DNA from 4 places in the Promicromonospora sp. NPDC110617 genome. Region 1 is predicted to be linked to each of the others. Evidence: riboswitches for the same ligand, from Rfam matches in the RefSeq annotation. Region 1 holds a riboswitch; each other region holds the start of a gene.
The links. Region 1 has a riboswitch for thiamine pyrophosphate ahead of ACZ7LE_RS25055 (YkoF family thiamine/hydroxymethylpyrimidine-binding protein). Riboswitches for the same ligand answer to the same signal wherever they lie in the genome.
Positions count from the first base shown of each region.

Region 1 (5,743 bases):
GCACACCGAGCACCAGCACAGCGGCACCGACCGGACGCCACGCCACGGCGGGCAGCGGGCCGGTGGGCCGGACCTCGGCGGCGTCGGCCGGGCCTCGGAGCGAGTCGGGTGGTGCGGACGCGTCCGCCATGGTCGGGAGCGTACCGACGGCGCCGGGCGGCGCGCCAGGAAACGCCGCGCCAGGAGACGGGTGACCCGGACTGGCCCGGCCGGACGTCAGAGCCGGAGGTCCACCACCACGGCCGCCACCCACGCGGCCGTCACCACCAGCGCGAGCACGACGTCCCCCCGGCCGATCGGGACGGGACGCCACACGGTGCGGGGGCGCTCGCCGAGGCCCCGGGACTCCAGCGCCAGCGCGATGCGTTCGGCCGACCGGATCGAGGTGACCAGCAGCGCGAAGGCGGCCCGCCCGGCGTCGGGCAGGCCGAACCGGGGACGCCCGCGGCGCAGGGGCGCGCGCACCGCCTGCGCCGCCCGGACGGTGGCCCACCGCGCGGGCATCGCCGTGAGCATGCGGTGGCCCGCCAGCACCGGGTAGGCGTACCGGGGGCTGAGGCGGGCGTGCTGCACCAGGCTCACCATCAGGTCTCGGGGCGGCGTGGAGGCCAGGAACCCGATCGTGAGCACACCGATGACGAGGCCGCGCAGCGCGAGGGCGACGCCGACCGTCAGCCCCTCGACGCTGACGGGCGCGCCCGGCACGAGCGGGGTGCCCGGCCGGCTGAGGCCGTTGACGGCGACAAGCCCCACGCCGAACACGACGAACGGCACCTGCCCCAGCACCAGGGTGCGCGGCGGGACGCGGGCGGCGACCCCGACCGCGACGACCGCGAGCGCGTAGAGGCCGAGCAGCGGACGCGGGTCGAGGAAGCCGAGGGTGGCGAGCGAGGCGGCGAGCAGGATCGCCGCCTTGACCGACGGGTTGCGGCGGCCCAGGTAGGGGGTGGGGGCCGTCACGCGGCCACGCCCAGCGTCAGGGCGGCGGCGTCCATGGCGCGCAGCGCCTCGGCCAGCTCGTGCCCGTCGCGGACCTCGTGCGCCAGCCGGCGGAGCAGGGCGGGTGGGCGCAGTCCCGCGCGCGCGAGCAGCGGCTCGTCGCGGAGCAGGTCGAGCGGTGTCGTGTCGGCCAGCAGGGTGCCGTCGGCGAGCACGAGGACCCGGTCGGCGTAGCCCGCGACGGCCCGCAGGTCGTGGCTGGAGAACAGCACGCCGCGGCCGTCGGCGGCGGCGTCGCGCAGCGCCCGGAGCACGCCCACCGAGGCGTGCCGGTCCAGGCCGAAGCCGGGCTCGTCGGCGAGCAGGAACGGGTGGTCGTGCACGAGCATCGCCGCGAGGCTGAGGCGGCGCTTCTGCCCGCCGGAGAGCCGGTAGGGGTTGTGGTCGGCGAGCCGGGTGAGCCCGAAGCGGGCCAGGGCCTCGTCGACCCGGGGCGCGGCGTCGGGCGGCAGGCCGTGCGCCACCTCCTGGCGCACCGTCGTGGCGGTGAGCTGGTGCTCCGGGTTCTGGAACACGAGCCCGGCCCGGGGGCCGTCCACGCTGCCCGCGGCCGGCCGGTCGAGGCCCGCGAGGCAGGTCAGCAGCGTGGACTTGCCGCTGCCGTTGGCGCCGACCAGCGCCGTCGTGGTCCCCGGGTGGAGCTCGAGGTCGACCCCGCGCAGCACCTCGCGGCGTCGGCCCCGGGGGCCGCGCGCCACGGACAGGCCGCGGGCGCGGAGGGTGGGGCCGTCGGGCGGGGTGAGGCGGGACGGGACGTCGTCCCGGCCGAGCTCCCGCAGCAGCCGCGCCGCCAGGGACCCGCCCGCGACGTCGCCCAGGAGCGCTGCCAGCTCCAGGTCGAGCGGGAGCCAGCAGCCCTCGCCGACCAGGTCCCGGAGCAGCGGCACGGTGAGGTCGCCGACGGCGACGTCGTGCCGGACGCGGCCGTCGGCGCCGAGCACGATCCAGCGCTCCGGGAGGGCCGCTGCCCCGGCGTCGCCCGCCAGCTCGTCGAGGCGGTGCTCCACGAGCACGCAGGCGGCGCCGGTCTCCCGCCGCACCACGTCGAGCGCGCTGCGCACGGCGTCGATCCCGGCGGCGTCGAGCATGGAGGTCGGCTCGTCGAGCAGCAGCAGGCGGGGCGACGGCGCGACGGCCGCCGCGAGCGCCACACGCTGCAGCTCCCCGCCCGACAGCTCCGCCGTCGCCCGCCCGGCGAGGCCCGAAGCCCCCGCCCGGTCGAGCGCCGTGCGCACGGCGGGCTCGATGAGGGCGGGGTCGATCGCGAGGTTCTCGAGCGGGAACGCGACCTCGTCGAGCACGTCGGGGAGGCACACGCCCGACTCCGGGTCCTGGGCCACGACGCCCACGACGTCGGCGAGCCCCGCGATCCCGGTGTCGGCCACGGACCGGCCGGCGACGTGCACCGCGCCGTCCACCTGCGCGTGGACGGCGTGCGGGACGGCGCCGTGCAGCAGCCGGAGCAGCGTCGACTTGCCGGAGCCCGACGGGCCGAGCACGAGCACGCTCTGCCCCGCCTCGATGCGCAGGTCGACGGGTCCCACCCCGTCGCCGGTGCCGTAGACCGCCTCCAGTCCGGCGGTCTCGACGACGGTCGCCCCGACGTCGGCGGCCGCCACGACGGCGTCAGCGCTCACGGCGCGCCACGGGTCCGCGGAGCGCGGCGTCCGCCCGGCCGATGGCGAACTCGTCGAGCACGCCGGTGCCGTGCAGGCGGTCGACGATCACCTTGGCGAGCAGGCCGCCCAGCACGAGGCCGGAGACGAGCTGGATGCCCAGGCGCAGCGCCAGGATGTCCTGTCCGTACCAGCCGAACCGGAACGCGGACCACACGAAGACCAGGCCCGCGCCCAGCAGGCCCGAGACCGCGTACACGCCCCACCCGAACCGACGGTAGCGGGTCAGCGCGAACGGGAGCTCGCTGCCGGCGCCCTGGATCGCCGCAGCCACCAGCAGGAGCGGCCCGACCGGCGAGCCGAGGAACACCACCTCGACGACGGAGGCGATCACCTCGGCGATGATGCCCACGAACGGCCTGCGGATGATCGCGACCGCGATCGGCGCCACGAGCAGCCAGCCGCCCAGCAGCACGTGCTGGGCCAGGTCGCCCGCCGGTCCCATCGCCACGGCGAGCCCGTTCCACGCCTGCACGAGCGCCCAGTACAGGAATCCGAACACCACGCCGAGCATCACCATGAGCACGATGTCGCGCAGCGGCAGCCGCGCCCGGCGGCGCGTCGTCGGCTCACTCACCGGTGCCGCCCGGGGCGCGGACGTGGCTCGGGCTGTTCACCGAGAGGGTGAGGTGGCTGGTGACGTGCTGCACCGTGCGGCCCGCCAGGACCCAGCCGGCGAAGGCGCTGGCGAGCACCCGTCCGGCGTCGCCCTCCAGGCGGGTGACGAAGTGCTGCGAGCCGCGGAACGTGCCGTTGTCCTTGGCCAGCTCGATCGCGGCGTAGATGTCGCGCATGTGGTCCGGCGTGACGTCCGCGCGGACGTCGTCGGCCAGCGGGTACAGCGCCCACTCGGCCGAGACGAACCGGCCGGTGTCGCGCCCCCGGGGCACCTCGGTGACCCGCGGGCCGGCCCCGCCCGGCAGGTCGCAGGCCACCTCGCCCGGGCAGCCCCGGGACAGGTGCACGGTGATCGCGGCGTGCTTGCCCGACGCCGCGATCCCGGCCGTCAGGTCGGTCACGTACCGCAGCAGGTCGGCCTCGGCGCCGCCCACGTAGGTGCTCACGTCGCCGGTCTCGACGACCAGACCGGTCGCGTCGGCCTGCCGCAGCGCGCCCAGGATCACGTCGACGTAGTCGTCCGACATCACCGCCGCGGTGATCCGCGCGCCGACGCCGAAGCGCATCGGGTCGCCGCGCAGCTCGGCGGTCTCGTCCGTTGCCGTGGCGTGGTTCGCCATCAGGTCCTCCCCTGTCCGTCGGATATCCGTCGGGCACAGGAGGACGGGGACCGGTACGGCCACGCCCTGAGGTCGCTTCCTGCGCCGGCATGATCCGGATCAGGTTCAACGGTCGGAGTTCGATTACTCCCTCTCAGCCCGGCCTACCGGACTCCCGTGCTCGGCGCCCACCATAACAGCCGCGAATGTCCGAATAGTGAGAGCAATCGCCCAGGCTCTGGTCAAGCCCGGGACGCGCGCCTACCCGACCCGCCCAACGTGCTCACGGCCATCGCCCCGGGCTCGGTCAGGTGGACGGCCCCTGGACGAGGATCGGCTCGACGAACCGCTCTCCCCCGGTCGCGGCCGGCTCGATGACGTTGTCGGCCGCGACCCGCCCCACACCCATGAGGTCGAGGTCGATCGTGGTGAGGCGGCGCAGCTTCTGGTCGATCACGACCTCCTCCCAGTTGTCGACGCCGATCACGGACACGTCGTCCGGCACCCGGCGACCCTGCGCCTCCAGGGCGTCGAGCACGCCGAACCCGATGTGGTCGTTGCCGCAGAACACGGCGTCGAAGGGCAGGCCGCCCTCGTCGAGAAGGTGCAGGGCCTGCTCGCCCCACTCACGGCGCCAGGATCCGTGCAGGGTCGTGACGGGTGCCAGACCGGCCTCCTCCAGCGCCCGTGACAGGCCGGCGGCGCGCCGCCGCACCGCGAGGTCGTCGGCCTGCGCGGTGACGTGCGCGATCCGGGTCCGGCCGCGCTCGACGAGGTGCCGCCCGGCGAGATACCCGGCCTGCTCGTTGTCCGGCAGGAAGACGTAGTCGCCGGGGTCGTCGGTGGCGGCGAAGGCGTAGGTGACCGGGACCTCGAACTGGTGCGTGATCGACGGGGTCACGCGCGCGTAGCCGGACCCGACCACCAGCAGCCCGTCGATGCGCCGGTCCTGCAGGGTCCGGATGCTCTCGGTCATGTCGCGGTGGGCGTCTATGCGGCCGTCGAACACGAGCGCGGCACGCTCCCGGCTCCCGAGCCGCAGGACGGCGCCCATGACGACCGGCCGGGAGAAGGTCGCCGTCGCGCGGTGGGTCAGCAGCCCGACGGTCCGGCTCCGGCCCGACGCGAACGACTGGGCGAGCGCGTTGGGCCGGAAGTCCAGGCGCTCGGCGGCCTCCAGCACGCGGGCCTTGGTCGCCGGCGAGACCACCGGGCTGTCGTTGAGCGCCTTGGAGGCGGTCGCCTTCGAGACGCCGGCCACCGCGGCGACGTCGCTCAGGCGCACGGCGCGTTGTGTCGCCATCCGATGATCCTAGCGAGCCGTCGCCGCAGGTCCGGGCACCTCGGCGGGCACGTCGGCCAGGTCGCCGCCGAACGCCTCGCGCGCCGCGCCGAACGGGAGGTCGCGGACGACGACGGGCCCGCCGCCGGCCAGCGACGCGTTGCCCGCCACACCGACCGCGAGCGCCCGGACACCGTCGAGCCAGGACGCGGCGCGGCCGAGCTCGTCGCGGTCGGCGCCGTCGCCCGCACCCAGGAACAGGTCGCGGAGCAGTGCGTCGTCGGCGCCGCCGTGCCCGCCCGTGGCCTGCGGCACGGGAACCTCGCGGGCGGTGCCAAAGTGCGACTGGACCAGCAGCCGCTCCCCCGTGGGGCGCAGGTCGTCGCCCTCCGCCGGGTCGCCCTGCGCCGACGGGTCGACGGGCCGTGCGGCGGCCCGGGACGAGACTGCGCCGCGCTCGACGACCGAGAGCTCCGCGCGTCCCCGGGTGCCGTTGATCGCGACCGTATAGCCCTCCCAGGGGGCGTGCGCGTTCAGTGCGTACGTCATGGTCGCGCCCCGCGCATAGT
Region 1 is NZ_JBVKBM010000005.1:210,049-215,791, forward strand. Features, by position in the region: gene ACZ7LE_RS25035 (glycosyltransferase family 39 protein) at 1-130, opposite strand, end outside; gene ACZ7LE_RS25040 (energy-coupling factor transporter transmembrane component T family protein) at 217-960, opposite strand; gene ACZ7LE_RS25045 (ABC transporter ATP-binding protein) at 957-2,636, opposite strand; gene ACZ7LE_RS25050 (ECF transporter S component) at 2,626-3,252, opposite strand; gene ACZ7LE_RS25055 (YkoF family thiamine/hydroxymethylpyrimidine-binding protein) at 3,245-3,913, opposite strand; TPP riboswitch at 3,988-4,073, opposite strand; gene ACZ7LE_RS25060 (LacI family DNA-binding transcriptional regulator) at 4,200-5,195, opposite strand; gene ACZ7LE_RS25065 (Gfo/Idh/MocA family oxidoreductase) at 5,205-5,743, opposite strand, start outside.

Region 2 (5,743 bases), on a different contig from region 1:
GGTGCCATGAGGCCGCGCGGCCGTTGGGCCGTTTGCGCTGAGATCGGTCGGTTGCGTCGAGATCGGTCCGTCGATGGACCGGTCTCAAGGCACCCGACCGATCTCATGGGGCGGCCACGGCCGGCAGCACGGAGTGCGGCCGACTGTGCGGGGCGCGGTCGGCAGCGTAGGGCTGTCGGCAGCATGGGGCGGTCGGCAGCATGGGGCGGTCGGCACGTTGCTTCGAGGTCGGCACAGGGCTGTGCCGACCTCGAAGCAAAGTGCCGAGTCTGCGGTGCAAACTGCCGACAGCGCCGCAAACTGCCGACGGCGCGGCTACCCACAGCCCGCCGCCGGCAGCCGGCAGCCGGCAGCATCAGCACCCGACCTCCGCGCCCGCGCCCGCGCCTGCGCCCGCGCGGAATCGCCGCGGACGGTCGAGCCCGGCCTAGACCCGGCCGGCGTCGAACCGATCCAACGTTGGACCTGTTGAGCCCTCGCGCACCCCCAGGGCTTTACAGCGATCCGCACACTGGCGACAATTCACCCGTCCGGTTCGTTCCAGCTCGGAGGTTCAACGTGGTACTTCCCCGCTTCAGCCCGCTCAAGCTTGTCGCCGGTGCGGCGGCCGCCGCCCTCGCCACCGGCGTCCTCGCGGTCGCTCCCGCGGTCGCGGCACCGGCCGCCGACGTCGCCCCCGCCGTCGCCACCCCCGCGGAGTTCGCACCCGTCGCCGACGCACCCGTCGCCGCCTCCGCGACCGCCCCCGACGGCGACGCCTCCGTCCAGACGACCGTCCGCCCGAACCTCGTGCTCGACCGCGACTTCCCCGACCCCGACGTGTCGAAGTTCGGGAACACCTACTACGCGTACGCCACCAACCAGGGCAAGAACCTGCCCTGGGCCACCGCGCCCGACCCGGACGGTCCGTGGACGTTCCAGTCCACCGACGCCCTGCCGACCCTCGGCGCGTGGGCCAAGACCGGGCGCACCTGGGCGCCGGACGTCTCGCAGCGCGCCGACGGCAAGTACCTCCTCTACTACACGGCGTGGCACACCGCGTCGGGGCGGCAGTGCATCGGCGCGGCCCTGGCCGACTCCCCCGGCGGCCCCTTCGCCCCGGTCGGCAGCGAGCCGCTCATCTGCCCGCTCGCCGACGGCGGCGCCATCGACGCGTCCAGCTTCGTCGACACCGACGGCACCCGGTACATCCTGTGGAAGAACGACGGCAACGCCATCGGCGCCACCACCTGGATCCACGTGCAGCGCGTGGCCGCGGACGGCATCACCTTCCAGGGCGGCGCCACCCAGGTGCTGCGCAACGACCGGGCCGACGAGGCGGGCATCATCGAGGCGCCCGTCGTGACCAAGGTGGGCGGCAAGTACGTGCTCTTCTACTCGGCGGGCCCGTACAGCACCAACTCGTACGGCACGAACTACGCGGTGGCCAGCTCCCTCACCGGCCCGTACACCAAGGCGTTCCGGTTCCTCATGACCACGGACTCGCTCGACGGGGCGGTGTCCGGGCCGGGAGGCGCCGACGTGCTGCGGGACGCCGGGGGCGACAAGCTCGTCTTCCACGGGCACCGGGACGCGGGCGGGCGCGGCATGTACGTCGCCGACCTCGGCTGGGCGAACGGAAACCCCGTGGTGCGCGGCAGCCGGGTGCGCTACGAGGCCGAGCGCGGCACCCTGAACAACTGCACGGTCCGTGAGAACGCGGCCGGTGCGTCCGACGGCAAGGTCGCCGCGTACATCGACCACGCCGACAGCTGGGTCGACGTCGGCTCGATCTACGTGCCGACGTCCGGCAGCTACACGCTGCACGTGGGCTACGCCAACGGCTCGGCCGTGACTGCGTCGCACACGGTCACGGTCAACGGGGCGTCGGCCGGATCCATCAGCTACCCGATCACCGGCTGGGACAACTGGCAGCAGTCCAGCAAGGACATCACGCTGCAGGCCGGCTGGAACACCATCCGGCTGGGCAAGGGGACGGCGTTCACGGAGCTGGACTACATCGAGGTCGCCTAGCCGACGCCGGCCACCGCAGCCCGGCGATCGTGCCCGAAACCATCACCGTTCCGGGCGCAATCGCTGGGCTGCGGCGCACGCCGGCGTCCCGCCCGGCCCGCCGTGATGTATCTTGACGTCAAGATACTCGACGGCGAGGAGTTGTGATGGCCGACTGGAACCCCGGCGCCTACCTGCAGTACACGGACGAGCGGTCGCGGCCGTTCACGGAGCTGGTCGCCCGCGTGCCGGGCACGCCCGCCACGATCGTCGACCTCGGGTGCGGCCCGGGTCATCTCACCCCCGTGCTCCGCGCGCGCTGGCCCGAGGCCCGCGTCACCGGGGTGGACGCCTCCCCCGCCATGATCGCCGAGGCCCGCGCCGCCGACCCGGCCACCGAGTACGTGCTGGCCGACCTGAGCAGCGACGGGCACACGGCCGACCTCGTGATCAGCAACGCCGCGCTGCAGTGGGTCCCGGGGCACCGCGAGCTCCTCACGACGCTTGCCGACCGCGCCGCGCAGACCTTCGCGTTCCAGGTGCCGGGCAACCACGACGCGCCCAGCCACCGGCTCCTGCGGGAGGTCGCCGCCCGCGCGCCGTTCGCCGACGTCGTCGGGCCGGTCGAGCGGCGGGCCACCGCCGACCCGGGCGAGTACCTGGCGATCCTGGCCCGGCCGGGCTGGACCGTCGACGCATGGGAGACCACCTACACGCACGTGCTGCAAGGGCCGGACCCGGTGCTGCGCTGGATCTCGGCGACCGGTGCCCAGCCCACCCTCCAGGCGCTGGAGGCGAAGGACGCGGCCCTGCGCGCCCGGTTCGAGGCGGAGTTCGGCGCGGCGCTCCGGGAGGCGTACCCCGAGCACCCGCACGGCACGCCGCTGGCGTTCCGCCGGGTGTTCGCGGTGGCCACGCGGGTCTGAGGCGGCGCCCACCCAGCTGGCGGCTGACGGCGCGCGCCGTCAGCCCTGCTGGGTGACCCGGGCCTCGAGCCCGGCGAGCTCGGTGTTGACGTACCGCCGCGTGCGCCGCCGCACCAGGTTGCCGAGCAGCCAGGCCAGCGAGCCGGTTTGCGTGATCGCGAGCGTCACGCGGGAGCGGCCGTCGGGCAGGGGCTCGACCAGGTGCTCCGCCTGCGTGGTCAGGCCCGGCGCCTCGCTGATCCACGCGAAGTGGCGCGGCGGGTCCCACTCGTCCATCAGCCAGATCGCGAGCGGCAGCTTGGGCTGCTCGATCCGCACCTGCGAGCCGACGTCCGGCGGGTTGGGCCCGTCGATGATCTCGACCGACGTCATGGACGACGTCCAGTCGGGCATGTGCTCGACGTCGGACAAGACCGCCCAGACGGCCTCGGGCGAGGCGTCGATCACGGCGGTGGTGCTGTAGCTCGGCATCGGTGCTCCTGTCCTGAAGGGTGACGCCGGCGGCCGGCGTCACCCCCTAGTCTCGACCTCGGGGCGCGATCTCGCGCCCGGCCGACACGCTCGAGGCCGACGAGCCTCAGGCCCGGACGGGCGGCGTCGGCCAGGTGGGGGCGGACAGGCCCTGCTCGAAGAAGAGGTACTCGTGCACCGACGAGATCTCGAACGCCCGCAGCATGCGCGCGCGCTCGTCCGGGGAGACCCAGCGGGCCGCGTCGTCGGCCAGCCGGCGGGCCTGCCGGGTCGACTCCTGGAAGGCCTCGGCGCCGTAGGTGCCGATCCAGGTCGCGTACGGGTGGCCCGCCAGGCCGCCGGGGCGGCGTCCGGCCAGGTCCACGAGCACGCTCCCGACGTGCGCGTAGAGCCAGTAGCAGGGCAGGAGCGCGGCGACGGTCTCGGCGTAGCCGCCCGACGCCGCGGCGTGCAGGTGGCCCGTGTAGGCCGCGGTCACGGGCGACGGTTCGACCGCGGCGACGTCGCCCGCCGCCAGCCCGGCGTGCGCGCCCAGCCAGTCGCGGTGGAGCGCCGTCTCGACCTCCAGCGCCGTCACGGACGACCGCGCGAAGAAGCCCTGCGCGGCCGGGTCGGGCGCCACCTGCGCGGCGCGCGCCAGGACGCGCGAGTACTCGCGCAGGTAGGCGGCGTCCTGGGCGAGGTAGAACGCGAAGGACTCGGCGGGCAGCGAGCCGTCCGCGAGCGCCTTGACGAACGGCATGTGCTCGACGGCGTCGCGCCAGCCCGCGATGCGTTCCCACGCCTCCTCGGTGAACGGGCGGACGGCGGCGGGGCCGGACGGGGTCTGGGTGGAAACGGGGACAACAGAAGAAGTCACGGTGGACATCCCTTCGCCAGCATGATCTGGATCAGGTTCGACGGGTGTGGTCTCAGCCCTGGCAGGGCACCCCGTGTCACGTGCGGCAGACGCTACCGGATCGAGCGGGCCGCGGGCTGCCCGGCCTGGCGGGTCGTAGGCTGCCGCCATGACAGACCGCCCGATCCGCATCGGTGTCCAGCTCCAGCCGCAGCACGCCGACTACTCCGCCCTGCGTGACGCGGTGCTCCGCGCCGAGGACGCGGGTGTCGACATCATCTTCAACTGGGATCACTTCTTCCCGCTGCGGGGCAACCCCGACGGCAAGCACTTCGAGTGCTGGACCATGCTCGGCGCGTGGGCCGAGCAGACCGAGCGCGTGGAGATCGGCGCCCTCGTGAGCGGCATCGGCTACCGCAACCCCGACCTGCTGGCGGACATGGCCCGCACGGTCGACCACATCTCCGGCGGGCGGTTGATCCTGGGGCTGGGCGCGGGCTGGTTCGAGAAGGACTACGACCAGTTCGGCTACGAGTTCGGCACGGCCGGTTCGCGCATCGCGAGCCTGGCCGACGCGATGCCGCGTATCAAGGCCCGACTGGCGGCCGGCAACCCGGCGCCGTCGCGCGAGATCCCGGTCCTGATCGGCGGCGGCGGCGTGCGCAAGACGCTGCGGATCGTGGCCGAGCACGCCGACATCTGGCACTCGTTCGGCGACCTGCCGACCCTGACGAGCAAGTCGGCGATCCTCGACGAGCACGGAGCCGCCGTCGGGCGCGACACCGCTGCACTGGTCGAGCGCTCGGTGCAGGCGCAGGGCTCGCCCGCTCAGGAGGGTGCGGCCCTCGTGGCGGCCGGGGTCAGCCTGTTCACCGTCGGGGTGACCGGCCCGGACTACGACCTGTCGACCGTCACGGACTGGGTCGCCTGGCGCGACGCGCGGGGCTGACCCAGGCGCAGCGCGCTGTTGACCAGGCCCAGGTGGCTGAACGCCTGGGGTGTGTTGCCGAGGTGCCGGCCGGTGGCCGGGTCGTACTCCTCGCTGAGCAGGCCCAGGTCGTTGCGCACGGCGAGCAGTCGTTCGAACAGGGCGACGGACTCGTCGACCCGGCCGATGCCGTGCAGCGCGTCGACCAGCCAGAAGTTGCACACCAGGAACGTCGCCTCGGCGCCGGGCAGGCCGTCCACCCGGTCGTCGGCCTCGTTGTGGTACCGCCGCAGCAGCCCGTCCTGACCCAGCTCGCGCTGCACGGCGTCCACGGTGCCGACCACGCGGGGGTCGTCCCAGGGCAGGAAGCCGACCTGGCCGATCAGCAACAGCGCCGCGTCGAGCCCGTCCGAGCCGTAGAACTGCGTGAACGTGTTCCGCTCGGCGTCGAACCCGTGGGTGCAGACGTCGTCGTGGATCCGGTCGCGCACGGCGCGCCAGCGTTCGACGGGTTCGTCCGGCAGGCCGTACTTCTCGACGGCGCGGACGGCCCGGTCGAAGCCCGCCCAGGCCATGACGCGCGAGTGC
Region 2 is NZ_JBVKBM010000001.1:2,420,292-2,426,034, reverse strand. Features, by position in the region: gene ACZ7LE_RS10620 (quinone oxidoreductase family protein) at 1-10, shown strand, start outside; gene ACZ7LE_RS10615 (family 43 glycosylhydrolase) at 559-2,013, shown strand; gene ACZ7LE_RS10610 (methyltransferase domain-containing protein) at 2,160-2,918, shown strand; gene ACZ7LE_RS10605 (SRPBCC family protein) at 2,958-3,389, opposite strand; gene ACZ7LE_RS10600 (TenA family protein) at 3,496-4,248, opposite strand; TPP riboswitch at 4,240-4,332, opposite strand; gene ACZ7LE_RS10595 (LLM class F420-dependent oxidoreductase) at 4,397-5,176, shown strand; gene ACZ7LE_RS10590 (glycoside hydrolase family 15 protein) at 5,122-5,743, opposite strand, start outside.
Region 2: it holds a riboswitch for thiamine pyrophosphate, as region 1 does, so the genes downstream of both, ACZ7LE_RS10600 (TenA family protein) here and ACZ7LE_RS25055 (YkoF family thiamine/hydroxymethylpyrimidine-binding protein) in region 1, are expected to answer to the same signal.

Region 3 (5,743 bases), on a different contig from region 1:
TTGCCGGCGTCGTCGATGAGGCGCATCGCGCGCTGCGCGGCCTCGCCCACGGAGCGGTTGAACGCGGTGGCCGGCACGATGCCGGGGTGCGGCGCGTACGCGCGGATGCCCTCGGCCGCCCAGCGCCGGTCGAGCTCGACCGTGAACAGCACGTTCGCCGTCTTGGACTGGGCATACGCCAGCCCCGGGTCGTAGCCGCCGGCGGTGAAGTTCGGGTCGTCCCACAGGATGTCGGACATCCGCTGCGCGCCGGACGTGGTGGTGACCACGCGGGCGCCGTCCGCCGCCCGGAGCGCCGGGTGGAGACCCAGGGTGAGCTGGGCGTGCCCGAGATGGTTGGTGGCGAGCTGCACCTCGTAGCCGCGCGCGTCCCGCTCGACCCGCGCCGGGGCCGGGTGGCCCGCGTTGTTGATCAGCACGTGCAGCGGTCGGCCGGAGCCCAGGTAGCGCTCGACGAACGCGTCGATCGACACGGGATCCAGCAGGTCGAGCCGGCCGACCTCGACCCGTTCGATCCCGGCGACGGCGGCGGCCGCGCGCTCGGGGTCGCGCGAGGCGACCGTGACCGAGGCGCCGGCCCCGGCCAGCGCGCGCGTGGCCACCAGGCCCAGGCCCGAGTGTCCGCCCGTGACGACGACGTTCCTGCCGGTCAGGTCGACGCCCGCGAGGACGTCGTCAACCGTGGAGGCAGCGGTGAAGCCGGTGCCGAGGGGGTGCTGGCGATGTGACATGACGTTTCCCTTCGTGCGGTGGGGCGAGCCCGGGTCAGGCGGCGGCGCGCTGTTCCGCGGGTCGGCGGCGCAGGGTGGGCTGCTGGATGGCCGGCGGGTCGTAGGCCATGTCGAGGCGGCCGATGTCGGTGCCGGGCGGCACGATGGCGTCGATCCGGTCGAGGGTCTCGTCGCTCAGCCTCACCTCGGCGCCCGCGAGCGCGCTGTCGAGGTGTTCCATGGTGCGCGGGCCGATGATCGCGGACGTGACACCGGGGTGGGCGACGGCGAACGCCATCGCGAGGTGGTTCAGCGGGATCCCGGCGTCCTGGGCGACCGGGATGAGCTGTTCGACGACGTCGAGACGCCGCTCGTCCTGCAGGTGCGCGAACCCGTACTGCGCCCGGTGGGCGTCGCTGGCGCGGCCCTTGCGGTACTTGCCGGTGAGCATGCCTCCGGCCAGCGGGCTCCACACGAGGGTGCCCATGCCGAACTGCTGGGCGACCGGCAGGACGTCGCGCTCGATGCCGCGGTTCAGGATCGAGTACGGCGGCTGCTCGGTGCGGAACCGCTCCAGGCCGCGCCGCTCGGCCACCCACTGCGCCTGGACCATGTCGGCGGCGGGCATCGTGGACGACCCGATGGCGCGCACCTTGCCGGAGTTGACCAGGTAGGTCAGCGCGGCCAGCGTGTCCTCGACGTCCGTGTCCGGGTCGGGCCGGTGGATCTGGTACAGGTCGATGTGGTCGGTGCCCAGGCGGCGCAGCGAGTTCTCCACCTCGGCGATGATCCAGCGCCGCGAGTTGCCGCGGTGGTTGGGGTCGTCGCTCATGGGCAGGTGCACCTTGGTGGCCAGCACGACGTCGTCGCGGCGGCCCTTGAGCGCCTTGCCCACGATCTCCTCGGACTCGCCGCGCGAGTAGGCGTCGGCCGTGTCGATGAAGTTGATGCCCGCGTCGAGGGCCTTGTGGATGATCTTGACCGACTCGTCGTGGTCCGGGTTGCCGATCGCGCCGAACATCATCGCGCCGAGCGCGTAGGGGCTGACCTTGATGCCGGTCCGGCCGAGGCTGCGGTACTGCATGGGGCCCTCCTGGGGTCGAGAGGTCTGGTGGGCGTCACCGCGATGCCGTAGTCTTGAGCTAAGCGGAACGCTCTTCCAGAACTATATGGAAAGCCATTCCGGTTAGCAAGAGATCGGGAGCGAAGTGATCCAGAACACAGAGCAGCGGCCGCTGCGCCGCGACGCGCAGCGCAACATCGACGCGCTGCTCGACGCCGCCAAGCAGGTCTTCGGCACGTCGGGCGTGGACGCGCCCGCCAAGGAGATCGCCGACCTGGCCGGCGTCGGGGTCGGCACGCTCTACCGGCACTTCCCCAAGCGGTCCGACCTGGTCAAGGCCGTGTTCCAGGCCGAGGTCGACGCCACCGCCGACGCCGCGCCGGTGCTCGCCGCCGAGCACCCGCCGGTCGTCGCGCTCGAGAAGTGGCTCCACCGCTACACCCAGTTCCTCGTGACCAAGCGCGGGCTCGCCTCGGCGCTGCACTCCGGCGACCCGGCGTTCGACGCCCTGCCCGCCTACTTCATCGGGCGGCTCGGCCCCGCCCTCGGCTCGCTGCTCGACACCGCCGTCGCGGCCGGCGCCGTCCGCGCCGTCGTCAGCCCGCAGGACCTCCTGTACGCCGTGTCCAAGCTGTCGCTGCCCATGGAGGACGAGGAGCCGGACCACGGCCGGCGCATGCTCGACCTGCTCGTCGACGGGCTGCAGTTCCGGGCGGAGCACTCCGCGGACCAGGACGGCAGCTGCGCATGACGGCGGGCGGCCTCACCAGCAGCGAAGACGCCCGGGACTACGGTCGCGGCCTGCTGGTCGGCCGCGCCGTCCGGCTGCGCCCCCTGGCCGAGGACGACCTGCCGCACCTGGACCGGTGGTGGCGGGACTCCGAGTGGCAGCCCTTGCAGCAACCCACCGTGCGTCCCCGGCCGGCTGGGCCGGCCGCCGACCTGTTCCGCGCGTGGAGCGCCAACACCGACCCGGGCGCGGTCGGCCTGAGCGTCGAGACCGTCGAGGACCCGCACCTCGTCGGGCACGTGACCATCCACGGAGCCGGCCTGCCGCAGCGCACCGGCACCCTCGGCATCATTCTCGGGCCCGAGCACACCGGGCACGGGTACGGGTCCGACGCCGTCCGCGTCATGCTCCGGTACGCCTTCCAGGAGATGAACCTGCACCGCGTCGAGCTGAGCGTCTGGAGCTTCAACACCGACGCGCGGCGCGCGTACGAACGGTGCGGCTTCGTCGTGGAGGGACGACGCCGGGAGGCCGTCTTCCACGCCGGCCGCTACCACGACGACGTCGTCATGGGCGTGCTCGCGAGCGAGTGGACCGCGACGGGGTCGAGCTAGCACCGCACCCACGGAGCCGGTTTCGGGCGGACGCCGTCCGCGACTAGGGTGGGCCCACTTGGCGCGGGGCGCCGGGCACCCGCCCGGCTGAGATGCACCCGTGGAACCTGATCTAGGTAGTGCTAGCGAAGGGAACGCCTCATGGGCTCCGTCCTGCCCGACGCCGTCGCGTCGGTCGTCACCGCGGTGCGCGACACCGCACCCCTGGTGCACTGCGTGACCAACGTGGTGGTCACCAACTTCACCGCCAACGTCCTGCTCGCCGCCGGCGCGGCACCGGCCATGGTCGCCGACCCCGAGGAGGCGCCCCTCATGGCCGGCGCCGCCGGCGGCCTGCTCGTCAACCTCGGCACCGTCGAGGGCGGCCAGGCCGACGGCATGCGGGCCGCCGTCGACGGCGCCACCGCCGCGGGCGTGCCCTGGGTGCTCGACCCCGTGGCCATCGGCGCGCTGCCGCTGCGCACCCGACTCGCGGCCGAGCTCTTCGCGCGCGGCCCCGCCGTCGTGCGCGGCAACGCGTCCGAGATCCAGGCGCTCGCCGGCGGCGCCGGCGGCCGGGGCGTCGACTCCCTCGACACGCCCGACGCCGTGCGGGACGTCGCACTGGGCCTGGCCCGGGCCTCCGGGGCGGTGATCGCCGTCAGCGGCGCGTCCGACCTGATCACCGACGGCGAGCGCGTCGTGCGCGTCCAGGCGGGCACCTCCCTGATGACGCGCGTGACCGGCGTCGGCTGCTCGCTCGGCGCGCTGGTCGCTGCGTGCTCCGCCGTCACCGAGGACCGCCTGCTCGCCGCGACCGCCGCGACGGCCTGGCTGTGCGTCGCCGCCGACCGCACCACGTCGACCGCCCCCGGCAGCTTCGCCGTGGAGCTGGTCGACCGCGTGTTCGACGTCGACGCCGAGGCCGTCGGGTTCGGCGCCGGGCTGGTGAACGAGCCCGCCGCCGGGCATGAGCCCGCGCGGGCCGAGGCATGAGCGCCCGGATCCGCCTCGACCCGTCCGTCTACCTCGTCACCGACACCCAGCAGTGCGGCGGCCCCGCCGGGGTCGTCGCCACGGTGGGCGCGGCGGTCGACGGCGGCGTGACCGCCGTCCAGCTCCGCGACCCGGGCGCGACCACCCGCGAGCTCGTGGACCTCGGCCGCGCCCTGGTCGCCCTGCTGCGGCCGCTCGGCGTCCCGCTCGTGGTGGACGACCGGGTGGACGTGGCGCTCGCGATCGACGCCGACGGCGCCCACGTGGGCCAGCGCGACCTCGACCCCGTCTCGGCGCGGCGGCTGCTGGGGCCGGACCGGCACCTCGGGCTGAGCGTCAGCACGCCGGAGGAGGCGCAGGCCGCGGCCGACCTGCCGCCCGGCACCGTCGACCTGCTCGGGGTGGGCCCGGTGCGACCCACCCTGACCAAGTCCGACGCCCGGCCGGCGATCGGCTTCACCCGGCTGAGCGTCGTCACGGCCGCCGCGGCGCTGCCGTGCGTGGCGATCGGCGGGCTGCGGGCCGCGGACGTCGCCGCGCTGCACGGCGCCGGTGCGGCCGGCAGCGCCGTCGTCTCCGCCGTCTGCGGGCGGCCCGACCCGGCCGCCGCGGCGCGGGAGATCGCGCTGGCCTGGGCGGCGGCGCGGGCCGAGAACCGCTCCGGCGTGCGCTCGGGGGCGACGACGGGACCGGCCTCGTGAGCGCGCCGGCGCGGGACGCGGCCCAGGTCGGCGAGGTCTCTCGCGCCATCGAAGCGCGTCCCGCCGAAGCCGCCGCTCGCAACGACACAGCCCCGCGCGTGCGCCCGCCCGGCCATCCCGTCGTGGCTCTGACGATCGCGGGCTCGGACCCGTCGGGCGGCGCCGGGATCCAGGCCGACCTGAAGACCTTCGCGGCGCTCGGCGGCTACGGCTGCGCGGTGCTCACGGGGCTGACGGCGCAGTCCACGACCGGCGTGACGCGGGTGCACCCCGTGCCCGCCGACATGGTGCGCGCGCAGCTCGACACGCTGTTCGCCGACGTCGCCGTGGACGCGATCAAGATCGGAATGACCACGGACGCCGCCGTCGCCCGGGCGGTCGTGGCGGCACTGCGGGACCTGCGGGCCGCCGAGCAGGCCCCGTTCGTGGTGCTCGATCCGGTGATGGTCGCGACGTCGGGCGACCGGCTGCTGGCGCCCGACGCCGAGGCGGTGCTCCGCGACGAGCTGCTCCCCCTGGCCGACCTCGTGACGCCCAACCTGCCCGAGGCCGCCGTGCTGCTCGGCGTCGAACCGGCCCGCGACGGCAGTGAGGCGGCGGACCAGGCCCGGGCGCTGCGGGCGCTCGGGGCGGGGTATGCGCTGGTCAAGGGCGGGCACCTGGACTCGGCGGAGTCGGTCGACCACCTCGCGGGGCCCGGGGTCAGCGGGGACGGCGTCGCCACGGACGGCGTCGTCGCCCTGGTGGCGCTCCGGATCCCCACGCGGAACACCCACGGCACGGGCTGCACGCTCAGCTCGGCGTGCGCGGTGCTGCGACCCGTGCACGACAGGTGGGAACCCGCCGTCCGGGCCGCCAAGGAGTACCTGACCGGAGCGTTGCGCGCGGCGGACGGCCTCGTCGTCGGCGGCACCGGCACGACGACCGGCCCGTGGCATGGTCACGGCCCG
Region 3 is NZ_JBVKBM010000001.1:2,120,425-2,126,167, reverse strand. Features, by position in the region: gene ACZ7LE_RS09340 (SDR family NAD(P)-dependent oxidoreductase) at 1-731, opposite strand, end outside; gene ACZ7LE_RS09335 (aldo/keto reductase) at 766-1,794, opposite strand; gene ACZ7LE_RS09330 (TetR/AcrR family transcriptional regulator) at 1,919-2,524, shown strand; gene ACZ7LE_RS09325 (GNAT family N-acetyltransferase) at 2,521-3,117, shown strand; TPP riboswitch at 3,172-3,269, shown strand; gene thiM (hydroxyethylthiazole kinase) at 3,259-4,092, shown strand; gene thiE (thiamine phosphate synthase) at 4,089-4,793, shown strand; gene thiD (bifunctional hydroxymethylpyrimidine kinase/phosphomethylpyrimidine kinase) at 4,916-5,743, shown strand, end outside.
Region 3: it holds a riboswitch for thiamine pyrophosphate, as region 1 does, so the genes downstream of both, thiM (hydroxyethylthiazole kinase) here and ACZ7LE_RS25055 (YkoF family thiamine/hydroxymethylpyrimidine-binding protein) in region 1, are expected to answer to the same signal.

Region 4 (5,743 bases), on a different contig from region 1:
GCGTACGCGCACGCGTTCGTGGTGCTCGCGGCCTCGACCGGCAAGGTGGCCGGCATCGCCGGCGCGTCGGAGCTGCTCACCGAGGCCCTCGCCGTGCTCGACGCGCGGTTCTGGGAGCCGGAGCGGAACCTGCACCTGGACGAGCGGTCGCGCGACTGGACGACCACGTCGGAGTACCGGGGCGTGAACGCGAACATGCACTCGGTCGAGGCGCTGCTCGCGGCCCACGCCGCGACCGGGGACGCGCTGTGGCTGGAACGTGCGTCGGCGATCGGCGACCAGGTCGTGGCCTGGGCCGAGGCCAACGAGTGGCGTATCCCCGAGCACTTCGACGCGGACTGGAACCCGCTCCTCGAGTACAACGCGGACCGGCCCCGCGACCAGTTCAAGCCGTACGGTGCGACGCCCGGGCACGGGCTCGAGTGGGCCCGTCTGCTGCTGCAGATCGACGCCGAGGCGGGCACGCCCGGGCAGCGGACCGCGGCCGCCGCAGCGCTCTTCGACCGTGCGGTGGCGGACGGCTGGGACGGCGCGGGCGGGGGCGGCTTCGTCTACACGACGGACTGGGCCGGCACGCCCGTCGAGCCCCGGCGCTTCCACTGGGTCGCGGCGGAGGGCGCCGCCACGGCGAACGTGCTGGCGCGCGTCACCGGGGACGCGCGGTACGCCGAGCTCGAGCGCGAGTGGTGGGCCTGGATCCGCGAGCACCTCGTCGACGCCGAGCACGGCTCGTGGCACCACGAGCTCGACACCGAGAACCGCCCGTCCGGGCTCACCTGGGTGGGCAAGCCCGACGTGTACCACGCGGCGCAGGCGGTGATCCTGCCGGAGCTCCCGCTCACGGGGTCGTTCGCGGCGTCGGCGCAGAAGGCGGGCCAGATCCTGGCCTGACGGCGGCCCGCGGACGGGGGTGAGTCCGCGGCGTCGTGCGTGCCGGCGCCGCGGGCGGGAGACAATGGAGCCATGAGGATCTCCGCACGAGCCGACTACGCCGTCCGTGCCGCCGCCGAGCTGGCGGCTGCCGACCACGACGGGCCCGTCCGCGCCGAGGCCCTGGCCCGGGCGCAGGACATCCCGCACCGCTTCCTGGAGGGGATCCTGAGCGACCTGCGTCGCGACGGGCTCGTCACCAGCCACCGCGGCGCCGGCGGCGGGTACCGGCTCGCCCGGCCCGCCGACTCGATCACCATCGCCGACGTCGTGCGTGCCGTGGACGGGCCGCTCGTCTTCGTCCGCGGCAACCGGCCGTCCGACCTGGAGTTCCAGGGGGCGGCCGCGCCGCTCCTGCACGTGTGGGTGGCGCTGCGGGCCAACGTGCGCGCCGTGCTGGAGGCAGTGTCCCTCGCGGACCTGGTGGGCGGCACGCTGCCGGAGGACATCCGCGCCCTGACCGAGGGCGACTCGGCCTGGTCGAACTCCTGACCCTGACCGGACGTTGAGGCCCGGCCGTCCCTGGTCCGGCCGAACTCCGAGAGATCGCGGGGCTTTCACCCGGCTTTCTCATGCGCACTTATCCGATCTCTGAGATGCTTGTTGTTTCCGACCGGGTTAGGTGGTTACCTTGACGCGGGCCTGACTTTGCCATGGCCCTGTGTCGCATCCCCCCGGACCTGGAAGGTCACGACCATGAGAACCCTGATCCTGCTGGCGCTCGTCGGCCTCGGCGCGCAGCTGGTGGACGGAAGTCTGGGCATGGCCTACGGCGTCACCTCCACCACGCTGTTGCTGGCCATCGGCACCAACCCCGCCGCGGCGTCGGCCACCGTGCACCTCGCGGAGATCGGCACGACCCTCGCGTCCGGCGCCTCCCACTGGCGCTTCGGCAACGTGGACTGGAAGGTCGTCGCCAAGATCGGCATCCCCGGCGCGATCGGCGCGTTCGCCGGTGCCACCTTCCTCTCGTCGCTGTCGACGGAGGTCGCCGGACCGGTCATGTCGGTGATCCTGCTCCTGCTTGGCCTCTACGTGCTGCTGCGCTTCACGGTGCAGGGTCTGCCGACCCGCTCGGACAAGCCGCTGCGCAAGCGGTTCCTCGCTCCGCTCGGCCTCGTGGCCGGCTTCTTCGACGCCACCGGTGGCGGCGGCTGGGGCCCGGTCGGCACGCCCGCAATCCTCGCGAGCGGCCGCCTCGAGCCGCGCAAGGTGATCGGCTCGATCGACACGAGCGAGTTCCTGGTGGCCGTCGCCGCCAGCGTCGGCTTCTTCGTCGGCCTGTCCGGCGAGGGCATCGACTTCACCTGGGTGCTCGCCCTGCTCATCGGCGGCCTGATCGCGGCGCCGATCGCGGCCTGGCTGGTGCGCCTGGTGCCGCCGCGCATCCTGGGCTCGCTCGTGGGTGGCGTCATCGTGCTCACCAACTCGCGCACGCTGCTCAACAGCGACTGGATCGCCGCCTCCGACGCGGTGAAGATCCCGGTCTACGTGGTGATCTGGCTGGGCTGGGCCGCCGCCGTCATCTGGTCCGTGCGGGCGCACCGCAAGGCCCTGGCCGAGGAGACCGCCGTGAGCGAGAAGCCGGAGGCCGATAGCGTGTCGGCATGACGTCCGACCAGGTAGCGGTGATCACCGTCTCCGACCGCTGTGCCCGCGGCGAGGCCGAGGACCGGTCCGGTCCCGCGGCGGCGCGGATCCTGCGTGCGGCGGGGTTCACCGACCTGGTCACCCATCTGGTACCCGACGGCGTCGAGCCGGTCCGTGACGTGCTGCGGACCGTGCTCGACGCCGGCGCTCGTCTGGTGGTGACCACCGGGGGTACGGGGATCACGCCCCGCGACCTCACGCCCGAGGGCACCCGCGCCGTGCTGGACTACGAGGTACCGGGCGTCGCCGAGGCCGTCCGACAGCGGGGCACCGTCGCAGGCATCCCGACCGCCGCGCTCTCGCGGGGTCTGGTCGGCGTGGCACATGCCACGGGCGGCACGCGCGCGCTCGTCGTGAACCTGCCGGGGTCGACCGGGGGCGTGCGGGACGGCCTCGACGTGGTGCTCGCCCTCTGGCCGCACGTCCGCTCCCAGCTCGAGGGCGGCGACCACCCGGCTCCGGTGCCGCACTGACAAGGTCGCAGCGGCCGGGCCACCGGCTCCGGGCCGGGGTCAGCCGGGATCAGCCGCCCGCGAAGGGCGGGAGCACGTCGACCGTGCTGCCGTCCGGCACTGCCGCGTCGTCCGCCGTGGTCCGGGCGCCCGCGACCAGCAGCGCGCACTTCGGCAGCACGGCACCCAGGGCCGGGTGGGCGGCGGCGAGGGCGCCGCGGAGGGCGGCCACCGACGTCGGGCCGTCGAGCTGTTCGGAGGTGCGCCCCGCGGCCTCCCGGGCGCCGGCGAAGTAGCGGACCGTGATCACTCGGCACGCACCCAGTCGCCCGACTTGCCGCCCGTCTTGCGCTCCAGCCGCACGTCCGCGAGCGAGACCGACTTGTCGAGGCCCTTCACCATGTCGATCACGGCGAGACCGGCGACCGCGACGGCGGTGAGCGCCTCCATCTCGACGCCGGTGCGGTCAGCCGTGCGGACCGTGGCGGTGACGACGACGCCGTCGTCGGTCACCTCCAGGTCCACCGCTGCGCCGTGCACGCCGATCACGTGGGCCAGCGGCAGCAGGTCGGGCGTCTTCTTGGCCGCGGCGATACCCGCGACGCGCGCCACCGCGAGCACGTCGCCCTTGGGCACGGCGCCGTCGCGCAACGCCTGGATCACTGCAGGGGTGCAGCGGACCAGGCCGGAGGCCGTGGCCGAGCGTACGGTCGGCTGCTTGGTGGTGACGTCGACCATGCGGGCCTGGCCGCGGTCATCGAGGTGCGTGAAGCTCACGGCACCAGGGTGTCATGCCCTCACGCGGCGCTGCGCCGCGCGGCGATCCGCACCGCGGCGTTGTGCGCGCCCTTCGCGGCCAGCCGCTTGGCGAACACCGCGGTGCCGGCGGCGACGGCCGCGAACACGGTCGCCTGCAGCAGGTCCAGCTCCGGGTCGTCCGGCTTGTTGGGCGCGTCGTTTCCGGTCACGCCCTTCCAGATCATGCTGACGGCCTTCTGGGCGACCCAGCCGGCCGCGATCGTCAGTGCGAGGGTGCCGACCTTCTCGCCGAGTGTCTGTTCCGTCTCAATCTGGCCCATCTCCACACCGTAGCCCTCGACGGCCGACTAGGCTGCACGGAAACGACAGGGGAGCGCCCCGATGGCGCTGAGAGTGCGGAGAGCCGCAGACCCTTGAACCTGATCCGGTTGACACCGGCGGAGGAAGTCGGAGGAATGATGTCGCGTCTTTCCGGTGCCCACGGGGGCACCATCCCTACCGTCGCGGTCGCGCTGTCGACGGCACTGCTGCTCGCCGGGTGCTCCGGCGGATCCGGCTCCGGGTCCGGCGACGACTCGTCCGCCACCGGCGACCCGGGGACCGTGACGCTGGTGACCCACGACTCCTGGGCGCTCGACGAGAAGCTGATCGACCAGTTCGAGCAGGAGTCCGGCACGACGGTCGAGGTCAGCGCCGCGGGTGACGCCGGCACGCTGGTGAACCAGCTCGTGCTGACCAAGGACGCCCCGCTCGGGGACGCGGTGTTCGGCATCGACAACACGTTCGCCTCCCGCGCGCTGGAGGCCGGCGTGGTCGAGCAGTACACACCCGCGGACCTGCCCCAGGGCGCCGAGCAGCTCGGCGGCGCGCTCACGCCCGTCGACCAGGGCGACGTCTGCGTGAACGCCGACGAGGCCTGGTTCGAGGAGTCCGGCCTGGAGGTGCCGACGACGCTGGAGGACCTCGCCGACCCGCAGTACAAGGACCTGCTCGTGGTGACCAACCCGGCGACGTCGTCCCCGGGGCTCGCGTTCCTGCTGGCGACGATCGGGGCGTTCGGCGAGGACGGGTTCGAGGACTACTGGGCCTCGCTCGTGGACAACGGCGTCAAGGTCGCCGACTCGTGGGAGGACGCGTACTACGTCGACTTCTCCGGGGCGGGCGAGGGCGGCGAGCGGCCGCTCGCACTGTCCTACGCGACGTCGCCGGCGTTCACGGTGAGCGAGGACGGCTCGGAGTCGACCACCAGCGCGCTGCTGGAGACCTGCTTCCGGCAGGTCGAGTACGCGGGCGTGCTCGCGGGATCCGACAACCCGGAGGGCGCGCGAGCGCTGGTGGACTTCCTGCTCACCCACGACGTCCAGGCCGCCCTGCCCGAGTCGATGTACATGTACCCGGCCGACGCGGCCGTGGAGCTGCCCGCCGACTGGCAGAAGTTCGCGCCCCAGGCCGACGCCCCGTTCGAGGTGGACCCGGCCGACGTGAGCGAGCACCGCGACGAGTGGATCGAACGGTGGACCGAGACCGTCGTGGGCTGAGCCGGAGGCGCAGCGCAGGGTGGGGGCCGAGGAACGAGGCACCCGCCCGGAGCGGAGCCGCAGGCTCAGCCCACCAAGGGCAGAGCCTGAGCCGGAGGCGCAGCGCATCAGGGCCGAGGAACGAGGCACCCGCCCGGAGCGGAGCCGCAGGCTCAGTCCACCAAGGGCAGGGCCTGAGCCGGAGCCCGGGCTGGAGGCACGGGCTGCGACCCGCGCCCCTCCTCTGGGGCGTGGCGGTCGCCGTTCCCCTCGGCTTCCTCGCGGTCTTCTTCGCGTGGCCGGTGGCGGCACTCGTGGTGCGCGGGTTCGTGCCCGACGGCGCGCTCGACCTCACCGGGTTCGTCGAGGTGCTCACCCGCCCCCGCACGTGGCGGCTCGTGGGGCTCACCCTCACCCAGGCGGTGCTCGGCACGG
Region 4 is NZ_JBVKBM010000004.1:599-6,341, forward strand. Features, by position in the region: gene ACZ7LE_RS21700 (AGE family epimerase/isomerase) at 1-891, shown strand, start outside; gene ACZ7LE_RS21705 (RrF2 family transcriptional regulator) at 964-1,422, shown strand; gene ACZ7LE_RS21710 (sulfite exporter TauE/SafE family protein) at 1,627-2,541, shown strand; gene ACZ7LE_RS21715 (MogA/MoaB family molybdenum cofactor biosynthesis protein) at 2,538-3,053, shown strand; gene ACZ7LE_RS21720 (MoaD/ThiS family protein) at 3,103-3,342, opposite strand; gene moaC (cyclic pyranopterin monophosphate synthase MoaC) at 3,339-3,809, opposite strand; gene ACZ7LE_RS21730 (DUF4235 domain-containing protein) at 3,830-4,111, opposite strand; TPP riboswitch at 4,149-4,254, shown strand; gene ACZ7LE_RS21735 (thiamine ABC transporter substrate-binding protein) at 4,250-5,329, shown strand; gene ACZ7LE_RS21740 (ABC transporter permease) at 5,560-5,743, shown strand, end outside.
Region 4: it holds a riboswitch for thiamine pyrophosphate, as region 1 does, so the genes downstream of both, ACZ7LE_RS21735 (thiamine ABC transporter substrate-binding protein) here and ACZ7LE_RS25055 (YkoF family thiamine/hydroxymethylpyrimidine-binding protein) in region 1, are expected to answer to the same signal.